2 regions of the Streptomyces sp. NEAU-sy36 genome follow, and region 2 is predicted to be linked to the other one. Evidence: predicted binding sites of a transcription regulator. Region 2 holds the regulator's gene; the other holds the start of a gene.
What was found. Region 2 encodes HspR, which represses chaperone genes until heat shock. Its sites were predicted from a motif close to TTGAGNNNNNNNNNCTCAA; they were not measured.

Region 1 (8,191 bases), 6.9 Mb from region 2:
GGCCCAGCGGGCGATCGCCAGACCGAGCCCGGTGCCGCCGTCGCTGCCGGGGCCGTGCGGCCGGGTGACGGCGCCCCGGTTGAACCGCTCGAAGACGCGGTGCCACTCCGAGCGGGGGATGCCCGGACCCTCGTCGAGCACCTCCAGCTCCAGCGAGTCCGGCTGGGGCCCGCGGCGGGCCTTCACGGTGACCCGGCCGTGCGGCGGGCTGTGCTTGACCGCGTTGTCGATCAGATTGGCGACGACCTGGTGGATGCGCTCGGGGTCCGCGTGCGCGGTCAGCTCCGGCGGGGAGACGTCCAGGTGCAGGTGGACGTCGGTGCGGGTGTGGCTGCCGGAGCCGGAGGCGATGCCGGCGCGCGCCGAGGCGACCATGTTGGCCTCCTTCAGCACGCCCGACAGGTACGGCCACACCTCGAAGCGCCGCAGCTTGAGCGGTACGACGCCGTTGTCGAGCCGGGACAGGTCCAGCAGCGTCTCCACCAGCCGGCCGAGCCGCTCGGTCTGTTTCAGGGCCGTCCGCATGGTCTCCGGATCGGCCTCGGTGACCCCGTCGACGATGTTCTCCAGGACGGCCCGCAGCCCCGCGATGGGGGTGCGCAGCTCATGGGAGACGTTGGCGACCAGTTCCTTGCGCTGGAGGTCCTGGGCCTCCAGCTCGTCGGCCATGACGTTGATCGTCTGGGCCAGGTCGCCCAGCTCGTCCCGGCGCGACTCGCGCACCCGGCGGGTGTAGTCGCCCTGGGAGATGGAGCGGGCCACCGCGTTCATCTCGTCCAGCGGCATGGTGAGCGAGTGCGCCACGAACTGGGTGATCAGCAGGGTGGCGATCATCGAGAACACCATGATGAAGCGGAGCTCCGTCTTGGTGTGCACGGCGACGATCGACAGACCGGTGGTGATCAGGACCGCGATGACGACCAGCGCGCCCAGCTTGGTCTTGATCGAGAACGGGCGCACGCCGCCCCAGGGATCCTCGGCGCGGGGCCGGGGGTTCCCGCCTGCGGTCTGGCGCCCGTTTCCGCTCACGGGGTGGGCGTCTCCAGGGCGTAGCCGACACCGTGCACGGTGCGGATCCGCTCGGCGCCGATCTTCCGGCGCAGCGCCTTGATGTGGCTGTCGACGGTGCGGGTGCCGGAGGCGTCCGCCCAGTCCCACACCTCGGCCAGCAGCTGCTCGCGGGAGAGCACCGCGCGCGGGGTGTTGGCCAGGCACACCAGCAGGTCGAACTCGGTCGGGGTGAGGTGGACGTCCTCGGACTTCACCCGCACCCGGCGCTGCGCGTGGTCGATCTCCAGCTCGCCGAGGCGCAGAATGCCGGAGCGGGGGGTGGAGGCGGCGATGGCCGCCCGCTCCACCCGGCGCAGCAGCACGTGCACCCGCGCGGCCAGCTCGCGCATGGAGAACGGCTTGGTCATGTAGTCGTCGGCGCCGACGCCGAGGCCGACCAGCATGTCCGTCTCGTCGTCCCGCGCGGTGAGCATCAGCACCGGCACCGGGCGCTGGGCCTGCACGCGCCGGCAGACCTCCAGGCCGTCGAAGCCGGGCAGCATGATGTCGAGGATCAGCAGATCGGGCTGCCAGGCCTCGGCCGTGTCGACGGCGGCCGGTCCGTCGGCCGCGGTCTGCACGAGGAAGCCCTCGGCGCGGAGCCGGGCCGCGATGGCGTCGACGATCGTGGGGTCGTCCTCGACGACCAGCACCCGGCGCTGGGCGCCGGGAGTGGTTGTCGCCGCCGCGCCGCTCTGGGAGGTGTGTGTCTGCTCCATCGCCCGCCCCTGTTTGTTGCTTTCCGGAATCCGTGGGGTGATCCCATGACTGCGATCGACGCGCGAAAGATCCGCGTCAGGGCAGCACATTACGGGGATCGGCCGTGCCGTCGCTATCCAGGGCGGACGGCGAGGTGCACGGCGTCCGGAACTCCCCGGGCAACGGGCACCTCTTCGGTACGCACCTGTCGGAACCCGGCATTCCGCAAGGTTCCTTCAAATTCCGGAGATGGCTTCGCCGACCACACCGCGAGTACCCCGCCGGGTCTCAACACCCTTGCGCAGGAAGCAAGTCCGGCCGGTGAATACAGGTTTTCGTTGTCCTCGGTGACGGTCCAGCCGGGTCCGTTGTCGATGTCGAGGCACAGCGCGTCGAACGTGTCCGATGTCTCATTGACGTAACGGACGAGGTCGGCTTCCACGATCTCGGTGCGCGGGTCGGCGAGCGCTGCCGCGGTCAGCGCGGACAGCGGGCCCGCGCGGTGCCAGTCGACGACCGCGCGCTCCCGCTCCACGACCACGATCCGTCCCCAGCGGGGGTCTTCGGACGCGTGTGCGAGTGAGAATCCGACGCCGAGGCCGCCGACCAGTACCGACGGCGCCGGCCGTCCGTCGAGAGCGTCGTAGGCGCGGTCGATCAGCAGCCGCTCCGAGCGGCCGTCCGAAGTGTCCATCAGGAAGCAGCCGTTGGCGATGATCTGGAGCAGCGCGCCGTGCCTGCGCAGCACCACTTCGCCGTACGGGCCGTCACGCCGGTCCAGGACCACGGGGGAGTCGTCTGTGGCAGCCATGTCTCCATCCTGCTTGAACGGGGCTTTGCTTTCACGGTAATTGCGGATGCCCGGCCGGGTGCGGGTGCCGGACGCGGCCGGAACGTAGGAGGTTGCCGTGAATCCGCGCTCCGGTGGCGTCGGTCATAGACAGCGGCTTCCCGTGGCGTCGAGGCTGGTCGCGACGGAAGGAGCGCCCCACCGTGGAACGGACCGCCCCGGACCCCGTGGGCACGGACCTGCTGGACGGCGTGCCCCACCAGCGGGCCGCCGGGCCCTGGGTGCCGCCCGCCCGCCGCCGGCTCGTGCCGCCGCGGGTACGGCCCTGGCGGCTGCTGCCGACGCCCGCCGGGACACCGTTCACCTTCGGTTACGCGGTGGTCCTCGCCGTCACCTCGCTGATCGCGGCCCTGGCGCCGCCCTCCCTGGTGTACGCCCTCTACCAGGGCTCCAGCACCGACGTGGCCCATCTGGTGCGCTCGCCCGCGGTGGTGCTGCTGGCCAGCGCGCTGTGGATCGCGGGCGGGATCCTCTCTCCGTACTCGGCCGCGTTCCTCCTGGTGCTGACCGCGCTGGAGCGGCGCGTCGGCGGGGCGCGGGCGGCCTGCGTCTTCCTGGCCGGGCATGTGCTGGCCACCCTGGCGACGGAGGTCCCCGTCGGCCTGGCGGTGCTGGCCGGCCGGCTGCCGGCGACCTCCCTGCACCGCCTCGACTACGGCATCAGCTTCGGCGTCGCCGCGAGCACCGGCGCCCTGGCGGGCCTGCTGCACCCCTGGCTGCGCTGGCCCCTGCTCGCCGGGACGGCGGCCCTCCTGCTGGACGACCTGCTCGCCTACACGGACCCGATGACCGACTGGGGCCATCTGACCGCCCTGGCGATCGGCACGGCCGCCTGGCCCGTGGTGCGCCGCTGGGCGCGGCCCGCCCACGGGACGCAGAACCCGCGCGGCTAGTCGCGGCCCCCTCCCCGCGCGGCTCTTCGCGCCCCCTCCTCACCTGCGGTGTTCCGTGATCGCTGACAGCGAACACCGCGTTGGGAACATTCCCCCGGCGGCAAACATTGAGTCGGCATAGCTCAAGTTGACTGCCTAAGGGGAGATCATGGCTGCTGAGTCACCGGCGTTCACGCTCGTCCTGCCCGTGCTGCCGCTCGACGACGAGGTCGTGCTGCCCGGCATGGTGGTTCCGCTGGACCTGAGCGACGCCGAGGTACGGGCCGCGGTGGAGGCCGCACAGGCCGCCGCCCGCTCCGAACCCGGCAAGCCCAGGGTGCTGCTGGTGCCGCGGATCGACGGCACCTACGCCAGGACCGGCGTGCTGGGCACGGTCGAGCAGGTCGGCCGGCTGGCCGACGGCGACCCCGGTGCTCTGGTCCGCGGCCGCAGCCGCGTCCGCATCGGCGCCGGCACCACCGGTCCCGGCGCCGCGCTGTGGGTCGAGGGCGCCCAGGTGGCGGAGACCGTGCCGGACCCGCTGCCCGGCCAGGTCGCCGAACTCGTCAAGGAGTACAAGGCGCTGGCCACCAGCTGGCTGCGCAAGCGCGGCGCCTGGCAGGTCGTGGACCGCGTCCAGGCCATCGACGGCGTCTCCGCCCTCGCCGACAACTCCGGGTACTCGCCCTTCCTGACCACCGACCAGAAGGTCGAACTCCTGGAGACCGCCGACCCGGTGGCCCGGCTGCGGCTCGCCACCCAGCAGCTGCGCGACCACCTCGCCGAGCAGGAGGTGGCCGAGACCATCGCCAAGGACGTCCAGGAAGGCGTGGACAAGCAGCAGCGCGAGTTCCTGCTGCGCCGTCAGCTGGAGGCCGTCCGCAAGGAACTGCGCGAGCTGAACGGCGAGAAGGAGGGCGAGGAGTCCGACGACTACCGCGCCCGCGTGGAGGCCGCCGATCTCCCGGAGCGCGTCCGCGAGGCAGCGCTGAAGGAGGTCGACAAGCTGGAGCGGTCCTCCGACCAGTCGCCCGAGGGCTCCTGGATCCGCACCTGGCTGGACACCGTCCTGGAGATGCCCTGGAACGAGCGGACCGAGGACGCCTACGACATCCGCGGCGCCAAGGAGATCCTGGACGCGGAGCACGCGGGCCTGGAGGACGTCAAGGAACGCATCACCGAGTACCTGGCCGTGCGCAAGCGGCGCGGTGACCGCGGTCTCGGCGTGATCGGCGGTCGGCGCGGGGGCGCGGTGCTCGCGCTCGTCGGGCCGCCCGGCGTCGGCAAGACCAGCCTCGGCGAGTCCGTGGCCCACGCCATGGGCCGCAAGTTCGTGCGCGTCGCGCTCGGCGGCGTCCGCGACGAGGCCGAGATCCGCGGTCACCGCCGTACGTACGTCGGCGCGCTGCCCGGCCGGATCGTGCGGGCGATCAAGGAGGCCGGGTCGATGAACCCGGTGGTGCTCCTCGACGAGATCGACAAGGTGGGCTCGGACTTCCGGGGCGACCCGGCCGCCGCCCTCCTGGAGGTGCTCGACCCGGCGCAGAACCACACCTTCCGGGACCACTACCTGGAGGTGGAACTGGACCTGTCCGACGTCGTCTTCCTCGCCACGGCCAACGTCCTGGAGGCGATCCCGGAGGCGCTGGCCGACCGGATGGAGATCGTGCGCCTGGACGGCTACACCGAGGACGAGAAGGTCGTCATCGCCCGGGACCACCTGCTCCCGCGCCAGCTGGAGCGGGCCGGTCTGGAGCCCAGCGAGGTCACCCTGGAGGAGGGCGCGCTGCGCAGGCTCGCCGGGGAGTACACCCGGGAGGCGGGCGTGCGCACGCTGGAGCGGTCGATCGCCCGGCTGCTGCGCAAGATCGCGGCCCAGCACGAACTGGGCGAGCGGGAGCTGCCGTTCACCGTCGCGGACGGCGATCTGCGTGCCCTGCTCGGCCGGCCGCACCACGTGCCCGAGTCCGCGCAGGACCCGGCCGAGCGCCGTACGGCCGTGCCCGGGGTGGCGACCGGGCTCGCGGTCACCGGCGCGGGCGGCGACGTGCTCTTCGTGGAGGCGTCCCTCGCCGACCCGGAGACGGGCGCGGCGGGCCTGACCCTCACCGGTCAGCTGGGTGACGTGATGAAGGAGTCGGCGCAGATCGCGCTGAGCTTCCTGCGCAGCCACGGCGCCGAGCTGGGCCTGCCGGTGACCGACCTGAAGGACCGGGGCGTGCACGTCCACTTCCCGGCGGGCGCGGTCCCCAAGGACGGCCCGAGCGCCGGCATCACGCTGACCACCGCGCTGGCCTCGCTGCTCTCCGGCCGCCTGGTGCGCACGGACGTGGCGATGACCGGCGAGGTCTCGCTGACCGGCCGGGTGCTGCCGATCGGCGGCGTGAAGCAGAAGCTGCTCGCCGCCCAACGCGCCGGGGTGACCACCGTGATCATCCCCAAGCGCAACGAGGCCGACCTGGACGACGTCCCGGCCGAGGTGCTGGACAAGCTCGACGTGCACACGGTCGCCGACGTCCGCCAGGTCCTGGAGCTGGCGTTGTCGCCCGCGGTCGAGGGCGTGGCGCCGGAGGTTCCCGTGGCGGCGTGACGGACGCCACGGGAAAGGCGAGGCCCGGGTCCCGTGAGGGAGGCCCGGGCCTCTGCCGTGGCGGGGTGCGTCAGCCGTTGGCGAGGGCCTGGACGCGGTCGAGCGCGCCGTTGAACTTGTCGTGGTCGCCGACGGTCGGACCGGAGGAGGTGTACTGCCACATCGTGTAGTACGACCAGCCGGCCGGCAGCGTCCCCGGGTCCGAGGCGTAGCGGGCGATCCACAGCGGGTTGTTGGCCGCGAAGCCGGCGTAGTTGCCGGTGCACTCGGTCCACCAGCTGGTGGCGGTGTAGATCACGGCGTCCCGGCCGGTGAGGGACTTGTACGTGTTCAGGAAGTCCGCGATCCAGCTGACCATCTGGCTCGCGGTCTTGCCGTAGCAGGAGGCGCCGTAGGGGTTCCACTCGATGTCGAGCGCGCCGGGCAGCGTCTTGCCGTCCTTGGACCAGCCGCCGCCGTGTGCCACGAAGTAGCTCGCCTGGGTGGCGCCGCTGGTGGTGTCCGGGGTCGCGAAGTGGTACGAGCCGCGGATCATGCCCACGTTGTACGAGCCGTTGTACTGCTGGGTGAACGAGGGGTTCGTGTAGTACGTGCCCTCCGTCGCCTTGGTGTACGCCCAGCGCACACCGCTGCCGTAGAGGGTGGACCAGGCCACGTTGCCCTGGTAGTTGGAGACGTCCACGCCCTCGGTCTGGGTGGCGTCGCCGCTGGTGGGGGTGCCGTGCGTGCCGTCGTGGGCCGCGACGCCCATGCCCATGTAGGCGGTGCCGCGGGTGGGGGCGGACGCGGCCTGGGCGGAGGTGAGGGGAAGGGCGCAGGCCGCCGCCGCGAGCAGGGCCGTGACCAGGACGGCCAGCGGGCGCGGGCGGTGGGAACCGGGTCTGTGCGCAGGCATGACGTGCCTCCGGGGAGGTGGGGTGAGAGTGGGGGGAACATGGCAGTGACCTCGGGAGAAGGTGCACTGTCGTGGGCATGTCATTCGATGCCCGTCGGAAAAGCTACGCACGTAGACCACGGCGTGGGAAGGGGGTCCGGGCGCCGCCGTTGGTCTACGCCTGCGAAATACTTACCGAGCTGCGGCTATGGCGGCGTCGGGCAGAAACTTTCAGGACCGCGAAACCGATCAGGGGTGTGACGTGCACAAGAACGGAAACGGCGCAGAAGCACGCGTCGCCGAGCAGGTGACGCCCAGTGGTGCAGACCAGGAATTCCTCGCGCTGGAACGGGAGTTGACCGTGTTGCTGCGGCGCGCCCGGGCCAATCAGGGGGAGATGGCCCGCGAGGTCCACCCCGATCTGGAGTCCTCCGCCTATGGCCTGCTGATCCGGCTGGACGAGCACGGCGGGCGGCGGGCCACCGAACTCGCCGGCTACTTCGGCGTCGGCAAGGCCACCATGTCCCGCCAGCTGCGCGCCCTGGAGGAGCTGGGCCTGATCACCCGCGAGCCCGACCCCGCCGACGGCCGCGCCTGGCTCGTCACGCTCACCGAGGAGGGCAGCCGCCGGGTCGGCACGGTCCGCGAGGCCCGCCGCGCCCGGTACGTCAGCCAGCTCGCCCACTGGGACCGCCGCGAGGTCGCCGAGCTGGCCCGGCTGCTGCACCAGCTCAACGGGGTCATGGAGAAGTAACCCCCCCCGGGCCCCGACGGGCCCGGCCCCGGACCGACGCCGGCCCCGGTTCACGACAGGTCGGCGTACACCACCGTCGCGTCGTCGTGCGTCTTGCTCCGCCCGAGGTACGCCCGCTCCTCGCGGTCCGCAGCCTCCAGCCGCCGCACGCGGTCGACCAGCGAACGGGCGCCCTCCTTCTCGACCACGTCGAACAGGGCCGTCCAGTCGCCCTGGCGGAACGTCTCCGTCCAGCGGGTCGCCCCGTCCGTCAGCGCGGCCAGCGCCCCCACCGCGCGGCGGGGCACGGTCCCGGTCACCGCGCGGGCGGCGACAGAGGGGTCCGCGGCGGCCGTGAAGAAGCCGCCCTCCTTGTTGCGCAGGGTGGCGTCCACCACGGCGTCGGTGGCGAGCGCCGAGCGGGGCAGCCGGGCGAGCCGGTCGTCGAGCACCGCGGTGACCTCGCCCCGGGGCGAGCGCAGCAGCAGCGCCGAGTCGGAGAGCACCAGGTACTCGACCGCCT
Region 2 (8,191 bases):
AGCGGTAGGCGGTGGCCATCTCACGGCGGAAGGAGCGGTCGTCGGGTGGCGTGGTCACATCAGCTCCCCGATACCGAAGGCCACTTGGTGTCCGTCGGCCACTTGGTGTCCGCGGGCACGACGTTCTCCGCGCCGAGCGCCTGCGCCGAAGGCCACTTCGTGTCGGTCGGCCACTTGGTGTCCGCACGCACCACGCTGTTCGCGTCGAGCGTCGCCACCGAAGGCCACTTCGTGTCCGCGCGCACGTCGCTCTTCGCGCCGAAGGGGCCACTCAGCACTCCAAGGGCCACAACGGCGGAGAAGGTGGCGACCAGCACCGAGCGAATCATCTTCTTGCCCATGGTCGACTTCGTCCTCACTTGAAGGTCCCCTTCTTCCCCCGTCGGATAAGACGATGGCTCATTCAGGCACATCATGACCACACAATCAGTGCATCATGTTCCTGCATGTTCAGGACCCTGGGGGGTGGAGATTTGACACCAAATCGGAACAACGCCGCACATCCCCATGCGGTCACCGAGCTGTGCGACGAAGGGGGCCGACTTTACGCCAACGCCCTGCGCGCCGGGCGTGTCTCGCGTGCCGACGTGGCGGCGGCCCCGTGCCTGATGGAGTTCGCCCTGCTCCATCCCGACCCGGACGACCCCGACTGGCTGCGCCCCGTGCCGCCGGCCGTGGCCCTGGCCCAGCGGCTGTCCCCCCTGGAGCGGGAGATCGCCGACCGCAGGCGGTGGGCCGTCGAACTCTCCGACGTCTTCGAGCCGTTCCTCGCGCTGAGCACCCAGACGGCCTCGGCGACCGACTCGATCACCGTCCTGGAGGGCAACGACCGCATCAACGCCGCGCTCGACCTGGCCACCACCGAATGCCGTTCCTCGGTGCTCACCGTGCAGCCGAGCAACCACTTCACCGAACGCAACGTACGCCAGGGCCTGGAGCGGGACACCGCCCTGGTGGAGCGGGGCGTGCACATCCGCACCCTCTACCAGCACACGGTCCGCTACAACCTCAAGCAGATCGGCTACGTCTCCCAGCTCGCCAGCGGCAAGGTGGAGTACCGCACCATCGACGAGCTGGTCGAACGGCTCATCATCTGCGACGAGTCCGTCGCCTTCATCCCCACCCGCGACGACCAGCAGGTGGCCCTGGAGCTGCGCAACCCCGGACTCATCCGGTACCTCATCAAGGTCTTCGAGTTCATGTGGAACCGCGCCGTCCCGCTGACCGCCGGCACCCCCTACGAGACCGCGCCCGACGGCATCACCGAGGTCCAGCACTCCATCGCCAAACTCCTGGTCGAGGGCCATGTGGACGAGGCCATCGCGCGCCGGCTCGGGATGAACGTACGCACCTGCCGCGCCCACATCGCCAAGCTGGCGCAGGCCCTGGGCAGCGGCAGCCGGGCCCAGCTCGGCTTCCTGATCGCCCAGTCCGGAATGCTGGACCGGGACCTGTGAGCCGATGACCACGAGCGCGCCGCACCCGGAGCACGGCGTCGAGGAACTGTGCGCACAGGGCCGCGCGCTGTACGAACACGCCGTGCGCGAGGGCCGGATCGGTGCCGCCGAGGCCGAAGCGGCGCCCTGCCTGCTGCGGTTGGGCCTGCTCCAGCCGACCGCCGCCGACACCCGCCTGCTGGAGCCCGTGGCGGCCGCGGTGGCGCTGCGGGAGCTGCTGCACGCCTCCGCCGAGCGCGTGGCCGCCGAACGCCGCCGTGAGGCCCGTGTCGCCCAGAGCCTCGAACCGCTGCTGCGGCTGGCCCGGGACCTGCCCCGCACCGGGACCGACGGCCCCGCGGTGGTCCGGGTGCACAGCGGCATCGACCGGATCAACCAGGCCATCAGCCGGGCGATGGCCGAGACCGGCGAGGAGTTCCTCGCCATCCAGCCGCACGTCACCCACACCCGCACGCCCCCCGAACTGCACGCCCTCGCCTTCGACCGCGACCAGGCGCTGCTCGACCGCGGCGGCCGGATCCGCACCCTCTACCAGCACACGATGCGCCACGCCCCCAGCGTCCAGGCCCGCTACGAGCGCCTGCGCGGCGATGTGCAGGCCCGCACCCTGAACGAGGTCACCGAGCGCCTGCTCGTGCTCGACCGGGCGGTGGCCTTCATCCCGGCGAGCCGGGACCGCGCCATGGCCCTGGAGGTACGCCAGCCGGCCATCGTGCAGTACCTGGCGACGGTGTTCGACCGGTTCTGGCACCTGGCCACGCCGCTGCACCCGCGGCTCCCCCCGCGCCCCTCCGCGGACGGCGCCACCCCGCGCCAGCGGGCCATCGCCGCCCTCCTGGTGGAGGGCCACACCGACGCGGCCATAGCCGACCGGCTGGGCATGAACGTACGCACCGTACGCCTGCACATCGCCAAGCTGTCCACCGCCCTCGGCAGCGTCAGCCGCGCCCAACTCGGCTATCTCATCGGCCGGTCGGAGATCCTGCGCGGCACGGACGAGGCCCAGCCGTCATAGCGAGGCGTCCCGCGCGGGCGCCGGCAGGCCCCGGCCGCTGCCGTCCAGCCCCGCCTGCGCGATGCGCACCCCGAGCTGGGTACGGCTCGCCGCGCCCAGCGTCTCCGAGAGCCGCGCGATGTGCGCGCGGCAGGTGCGCACGCTGATGCCGAGGCGCTCGGCGATCACCGCGTCCTGGTGGCCCTCGGCGAGCAGCGCCGCGATGGACTGCTCCCGGTGCGAGATCCCCTCGATGCCGGTGTCCGGCAGCGGCGCGGTGAGCGGGATGGCGAGGCGCCACAGCCGCTCGAAGACGGTCACCAGATACTCCACCAGCGCCGGCTGGCGCACCTCCAGGGCCATGGTGCGCTCGGTGTTGGCCGGTATGAAGGCCACCGTGCGGTCGAAGAGGATGAGCCGGTCGATGACCTCGTCCAGGGTCCGGGCCTCGACCGCGTCCCCCATCAGCTCCAGGTAGTTGAGCAGGCCCTGGCCGTGCCGGGCCACATGCGTGTACAGGTCGCGCATGCGCACGCCCCGGCCGCGCAGCGCCAGCGCCCGGTGCAGGCCCTCGGTCAGCTCGTCCTCCCGGCGGATGCCGCCCGGCTGCACGGTCAGCACCTCGGTGGTGCACGCCTGGGTCGCCTCGTCCATCGCGGCCTGGATCCGGGCCAGTCCGTCCAGCACCCGTACGGCGCTGCCGCCGGCCGGCGCCGCGAGCGCGTCCAGCCGCCCCAGACCGGCGTACCACTCGGCGGCGGCCACCGCCGAGCCCACCCGGCGCTGACTCTCGCTCACCTCGTCGTAGACCCCGCGCAGCAGCCGGGTCATCACCTCCTGCGGGGAGGTGGGAACCAGCCAGTCCATGTCGTCGGGGTCGGGGTGCAGCAGGGCCAGTTCCAGCAGGCAGGGCACCGCCTCGGCGTCGGTGCGCGGCACCCGGCCGCGGCGCACGGCCCGCGAGTACACGCGGTCCCCGGCCTCGCACAGCCGGTCGGCACCGTGAGGATGCTGCTCCGCCCTCCGCCCGGCCATCGCGCATTCCACCCCCGGTGTGCTGCCTCTTCCGCAGCGCAACTATGCGTGGCGCCGACCCGCTCCGCAACACGGCTCCCCACGGCGCGGCGGTCGTTAACCACTGCTGTGTCCGGGTATCTCCCAGGCTCCGCCCCTCGCATTGCAACAAGATGACGGTGGTGGCGCCCGTCGGGCCGGGGCATCGTTGACCGGGCCGTACCGCGCTCACGGGGGTGGCGCGGTACGGCCCCGGGTCACCTCGGCGTCACTTCAGGCCGATCGCGCCGCACTCGGCCTTGTACTTGGCGGTGCAGATGTCGCCGACGGAGTAGATGCCGTCCGCGATGACCGTGTCGTTGATGTTCTTCCTGGTCAGGGCGCTCACCTGGACCAGCTTGGCCGGGATGTTCTTGGTGGTGGGGCTGTTGACGCGGTCCTGGGTCAGCGCGTCGAACTGGATGTCCTTGCCCTGGACCTTGGCGACGGCCATCTGCGCCGCGGCCTCGGCCTCGTCCGGGTAGGACTTGTAGACGCTCATGTACTGCTCGCCGGCCACGACCCGCTGCACGGCGTCGAGGTCGGCGTCCTGGCCGGTGATCGGGGGCAGGCTGGTGACGCCCGCGGCCTTCAGCGCCTTGATGACGCCGCCCGCCATGCCGTCGTTGGCCGAGTAGACGGCCGCGATGTTGGCGGCGCCGATCTGGCTGATCGCCTTCGCCATGTTGGCCTGTGCGTTCTCCGGCTTCCAGCCCTCGGTGTCGTAGCTGGCGGCGATGGTCACCTTGCCGTTCAGCTCGGAGAGCGCGCCCTCCTTGAACTGGCGGGCGTTCGGGTCGGTGGGCGAGCCGTTCATCATGACGATCTTGGCGGCGCTGCCGGCCTTGGAGCCGAGCGCCTCCAGCAGCGAGCGGCCCTGGACCTCGCCGACGAGTTCGTTGTCGAAGGAGACGTACGCGGCGATCGGGCCCTCGGCGAGGCGGTCGTAGGCGATGACGGGGATGCCCGCGTCCTGCGCCTTCTTCACCTCGCCGGCGATCGCGTGGGAGTCGACGGCGTCCAGCAGGATGACGTCGACCTTGCCGTCGATCATCTTCTGCATCTGGGTCGCCTGCCGGCCCGCGTCCGCGTCGGCGTTGGCGTACTCGACCTTGCCCCGCTTCCCGGTGAGGTCGGCGACCTTGCTCTTGATGATGGGGTAGTCGAACTTGTCGTAGCGGGTGTTGGCCTTCTCCGGCAGCAGCAGGCCCACCGTCAGGTCGTTGCCCTTGGTCGGGCCGGCGCTCGCGCTGTCCCCCGTCGCGTTCAGCATGCCGCATCCGGCCAGTGAGAAGGTCACCGTGGTCAGGGCCACGGACAGGGCGATACGGCGCATACAGGGGCTCACTTCAGGTGCGATCCGGACGTGGGTGCTGCTATACGACCCAGGTGTCTGAAAAGACAACGCGGACCCGACAGTCGACGTCAAGGAGACTTACTTAACGACTGCGCAACACCACACGCCGTCGATCCCGTGAAGGCAATGCGGAAACTTCTCCAAACACCCTTTACGGACCCTCCACCCAAGGGGAGTTCACGAGGCGGCAAAGAACGGGTCGTGCGGCCACGGCGAGGGGCCCGTGGACGGATGTGTCCGCGGGCCCCGCGTGCCGAACCGCCCGAGGCGGTCAGTCGCCCTGCTGTTGCTGCCTCTTGGGCCGCCAGACGACCAGCGCGCTGGTCTGCTGGACCTCCTGATAGGGGACCAGGTCCCGGCGGTAGGAGGCGTGCACGGCGGCCTCGCGCTGGCGCATGGCGGCCGCCGCGCCGTCCAGGGCCGCCTCCAGTTCCGCCACGCGGGACTGGAGCGCGGCGACCTGGTTCTCCAGTTCGATGATGCGCTTGATTCCGGCCAGGTTGATGCCCTCGTCCTGCGACAACTGCTGCACCTGGCGGAGCAGTTCGATGTCACGGGCCGAGTAACGCCGGCCCCGGCCCGCGGTGCGGTCCGGGGAGACCAGGCCGAGCCGGTCGTACTGGCGCAGCGTCTGCGGGTGGAGTCCGGAGAGCTGGGCCGCCACCGAGATGACGTAGACCGGGGTCTCCTCGGTCAGTTCATACGGGTTGCGCCGACGGCCGTCCATCACTCTCAAGCTCCCTTCGCGGCCTCGAACAGCTCCGCCCGCGGGTCCTCGCCCGCGGTCGCCTCGCGATACGCCTCCAGTGCGTCACGAGCCTTCCCCGACAGATCGCCCGGGACACTCACCTCGACGGTGACCAGGAGGTCGCCGCGGGTGCCGTCCTTGCGGACCGCGCCCTTGCCGCGCGCCCGCATGGTGCGGCCGTTCGGCGTGCCGGGCGGCAGTTTCAGGGTGACCGCCGGACCGCCGAGGGTCGGCACCCGCACCTCGCCGCCGAGGGCCGCCTCGGCGAAGGTGACCGGGACGGTCACCGTGAGGTTGTCGCCCTTGCGGCCGAACACCGGGTGCTCGCCCACGTGCACGGTGACGTACAGGTCGCCCGCCGGGCCGCCCCGCTCGCCGGGCGCGCCCTTGCCGCGCAGCCGGATCCGCTGCCCGTCGGTGACGCCCGCCGGGATGCGGACCTGCATGGTGCGCGAGGACTTGGCACGGCCGCTGCCCTTGCAGTCCGGGCAGGGGTTCTCCGCGATCAGGCCGCGCCCCTTGCAGTCGGGGCAGGGGTCGGTCAGCGAGAAGCCGCCGCCCGAGCCCCGGGCGACCTGGCCGGTGCCGACGCAGGTCGGGCACACGCGCGGCGTGCCGTTCTTGTCGCCGGTGCCGGAGCAGGCCTTGCAGGGCTGCTGGGAGGTCATCCGCAGCGGCACCGTGGCCCCCTCGATCGCCTCCGTGAAGCTGAGGGTGACCTCGGTGTCCACGTCCTGGCCGCGGCGCGGCTGGGTACGGGTCGCCCCGCCGGCCCCGCCCCGGTTGAACAGGCCCCCGAAGACGTCACCGAGTCCGCCGCCGAAGCCGCCGCCCTGGGCGCCCCCGGCACCGCCGAAGAGGTCGCCCAGGTCGAAGTTGAAGGAGCCGCCGGCGCCCGGCCCGGGGCGGAACCCGCCGTTGCCGAACAGGGCGCGTGCCTCGTCGTACTCCTTGCGCTTCTTGGGGTCGCCGAGGATGTCGTTCGCCTCGGAGATCTCCTTGAAGCGCTCCTCGGCCTTGGCGTTGCCCTTGTTGGCGTCCGGGTGGAACTCGCGCGCGAGCTTCCGGTACGCCTTCTTGATCTCGGCCTCGGTGGCGTCCTTGGGGACGCCGAGGACCTTGTAGTAGTCCTTCTCGATGAAGTCCTTGGTGCTCATCCCCGACGTCCCTCCTTCCCGTCTGCAGTGATTACGTCAGCCCTCCTCCGGGCCACCGTTCTCCTTGTCGTCGGCCGCCTCGGACTTCTCCTCGGCGCCCTCGGCCTTGCCCGCCTTCTCCGGCTTCGCGCCCTGCGCGCCCGGCTGCGGCTCGGCCACGGCCACCCGCGCGGGGCGGATGGTGCGCTCGCCGATGCGGTACCCGGGCTGCAGGATCGCCACGCAGGTCGTCTCGGTGACGTCCGGCGCGTAGCTGTGCATCAGGGCCTCGTGGATGGTCGGGTCGAAGGGCTCGCCCTCCTTGCCGAACTGCTGGAGGCCCAGCTTGGCCGCCACGGTCTCCGTCGACTCGGCCACCGACTTGAAGCCGCCGACCAGTTCGCCGTGTTCCCGCGCGCGGCCGATGTCGTCGAGCACGGGCAGCAGCTCGGACAGGAGGTTCGCGACGGCGATCTCCTTGACCGTGGCCCGGTCCCGCTCGACCCGGCGGCGGTAGTTCTGGTACTCGGCCTGGAGGCGCTGGAGGTCCGCGGTGCGCTCGTTGAGCGCGGTGCGCACCTGGTCCAGCTGGGCGACCAGACCGGCGTCTGCGTTCGCGTCCCCGGCCGGGGCCGCCCCCTCCTCGGGGGCGGCCTTCGGCTCGGCGTCGTCAGGGGTGGCGCCGGAGGGGACGTCGGGCTTCTCCTCGAAGCCCGGGGTCTCCTCCGTCACGCGGCACCGTCCTTGCGCTCGTCGTCCACGATCTCGGCGTCGACGACGTCGTCGTCGGCCTTGGCCTCACCGGCACCGGCGGCGGCACCCTGCGCGGCCTGGGCGTCGGCGTACATGGCCTGGCCCAGCTTCTGCGACACGGCCGCGACCTTCTCGGTGGCGGTGCGGATCTCGGCGGTGTCCTCGCCCTTGAGCTTCTCCTTCAGCTCGGCGACGGCGGACTCCACCTCGGTCTTGACCTCGCCGGGGACCTTGTCCTCGTTGTCCTTGAGGAACTTCTCGGTCTGGTAGACGAGCTGCTCGCCCTGGTTGCGGGTCTCGGCGGCCTCGCGGCGCTTGTGGTCCTCCTCCGCGTAGCGCTCGGCCTCCTCGCGCATGCGGTCGACCTCGTCCTTCGGCAGCGAGGAGCCGCCGGTGACGGTCATCTTCTGCTCCTTGCCGGTGCCGAGGTCCTTCGCCGTGACGTGCATGATGCCGTTGGCGTCGATGTCGAAGGAGACCTCGATCTGCGGGACGCCGCGCGGCGCCGGCGGCAGACCGGTCAGCTCGAACATGCCGAGCTTCTTGTTGTAGGCCGCGATCTCGCGCTCGCCCTGGTAGACCTGGATCTGCACGGACGGCTGGTTGTCCTCGGCCGTGGTGAAGATCTCGGAGCGCTTGGTCGGGATCGTGGTGTTGCGCTCGATCAGCTTGGTCATGATGCCGCCCTTGGTC

Region 1: a site for HspR is predicted at 3,600-3,618, ahead of lon (endopeptidase La). Genes of this name have one in related genera too.

What each region holds. Positions count from the first base shown of each region.
Region 1 covers NZ_CP058977.1:7,064,209-7,072,399, reverse strand. The annotation lists gene HZZ00_RS30810 (ATP-binding protein) at 1-1,029, opposite strand, end outside; gene HZZ00_RS30805 (response regulator transcription factor) at 1,026-1,769, opposite strand; gene HZZ00_RS30800 (spermidine synthase) at 1,883-2,560, opposite strand; gene HZZ00_RS30795 (rhomboid-like protein) at 2,743-3,492, shown strand; gene lon (endopeptidase La) at 3,641-6,061, shown strand; gene HZZ00_RS30785 (lysozyme) at 6,132-6,956, opposite strand; gene HZZ00_RS30780 (MarR family winged helix-turn-helix transcriptional regulator) at 7,198-7,689, shown strand; gene HZZ00_RS30775 (protein phosphatase 2C domain-containing protein) at 7,740-8,191, opposite strand, start outside.
Region 2 covers NZ_CP058977.1:195,545-203,735, reverse strand. The annotation lists gene HZZ00_RS00935 (hypothetical protein) at 1-58, opposite strand, end outside; gene HZZ00_RS00930 (hypothetical protein) at 60-341, opposite strand; gene HZZ00_RS00925 (helix-turn-helix transcriptional regulator) at 447-1,457, shown strand; gene HZZ00_RS00920 (helix-turn-helix transcriptional regulator) at 1,462-2,472, shown strand; gene HZZ00_RS00915 (helix-turn-helix transcriptional regulator) at 2,467-3,486, opposite strand; gene HZZ00_RS00910 (sugar ABC transporter substrate-binding protein) at 3,734-4,840, opposite strand; gene HZZ00_RS00905 (heat shock protein transcriptional repressor HspR) at 5,133-5,588, opposite strand; gene dnaJ (molecular chaperone DnaJ) at 5,594-6,766, opposite strand; gene grpE (nucleotide exchange factor GrpE) at 6,803-7,477, opposite strand; gene dnaK (molecular chaperone DnaK) at 7,474-8,191, opposite strand, start outside.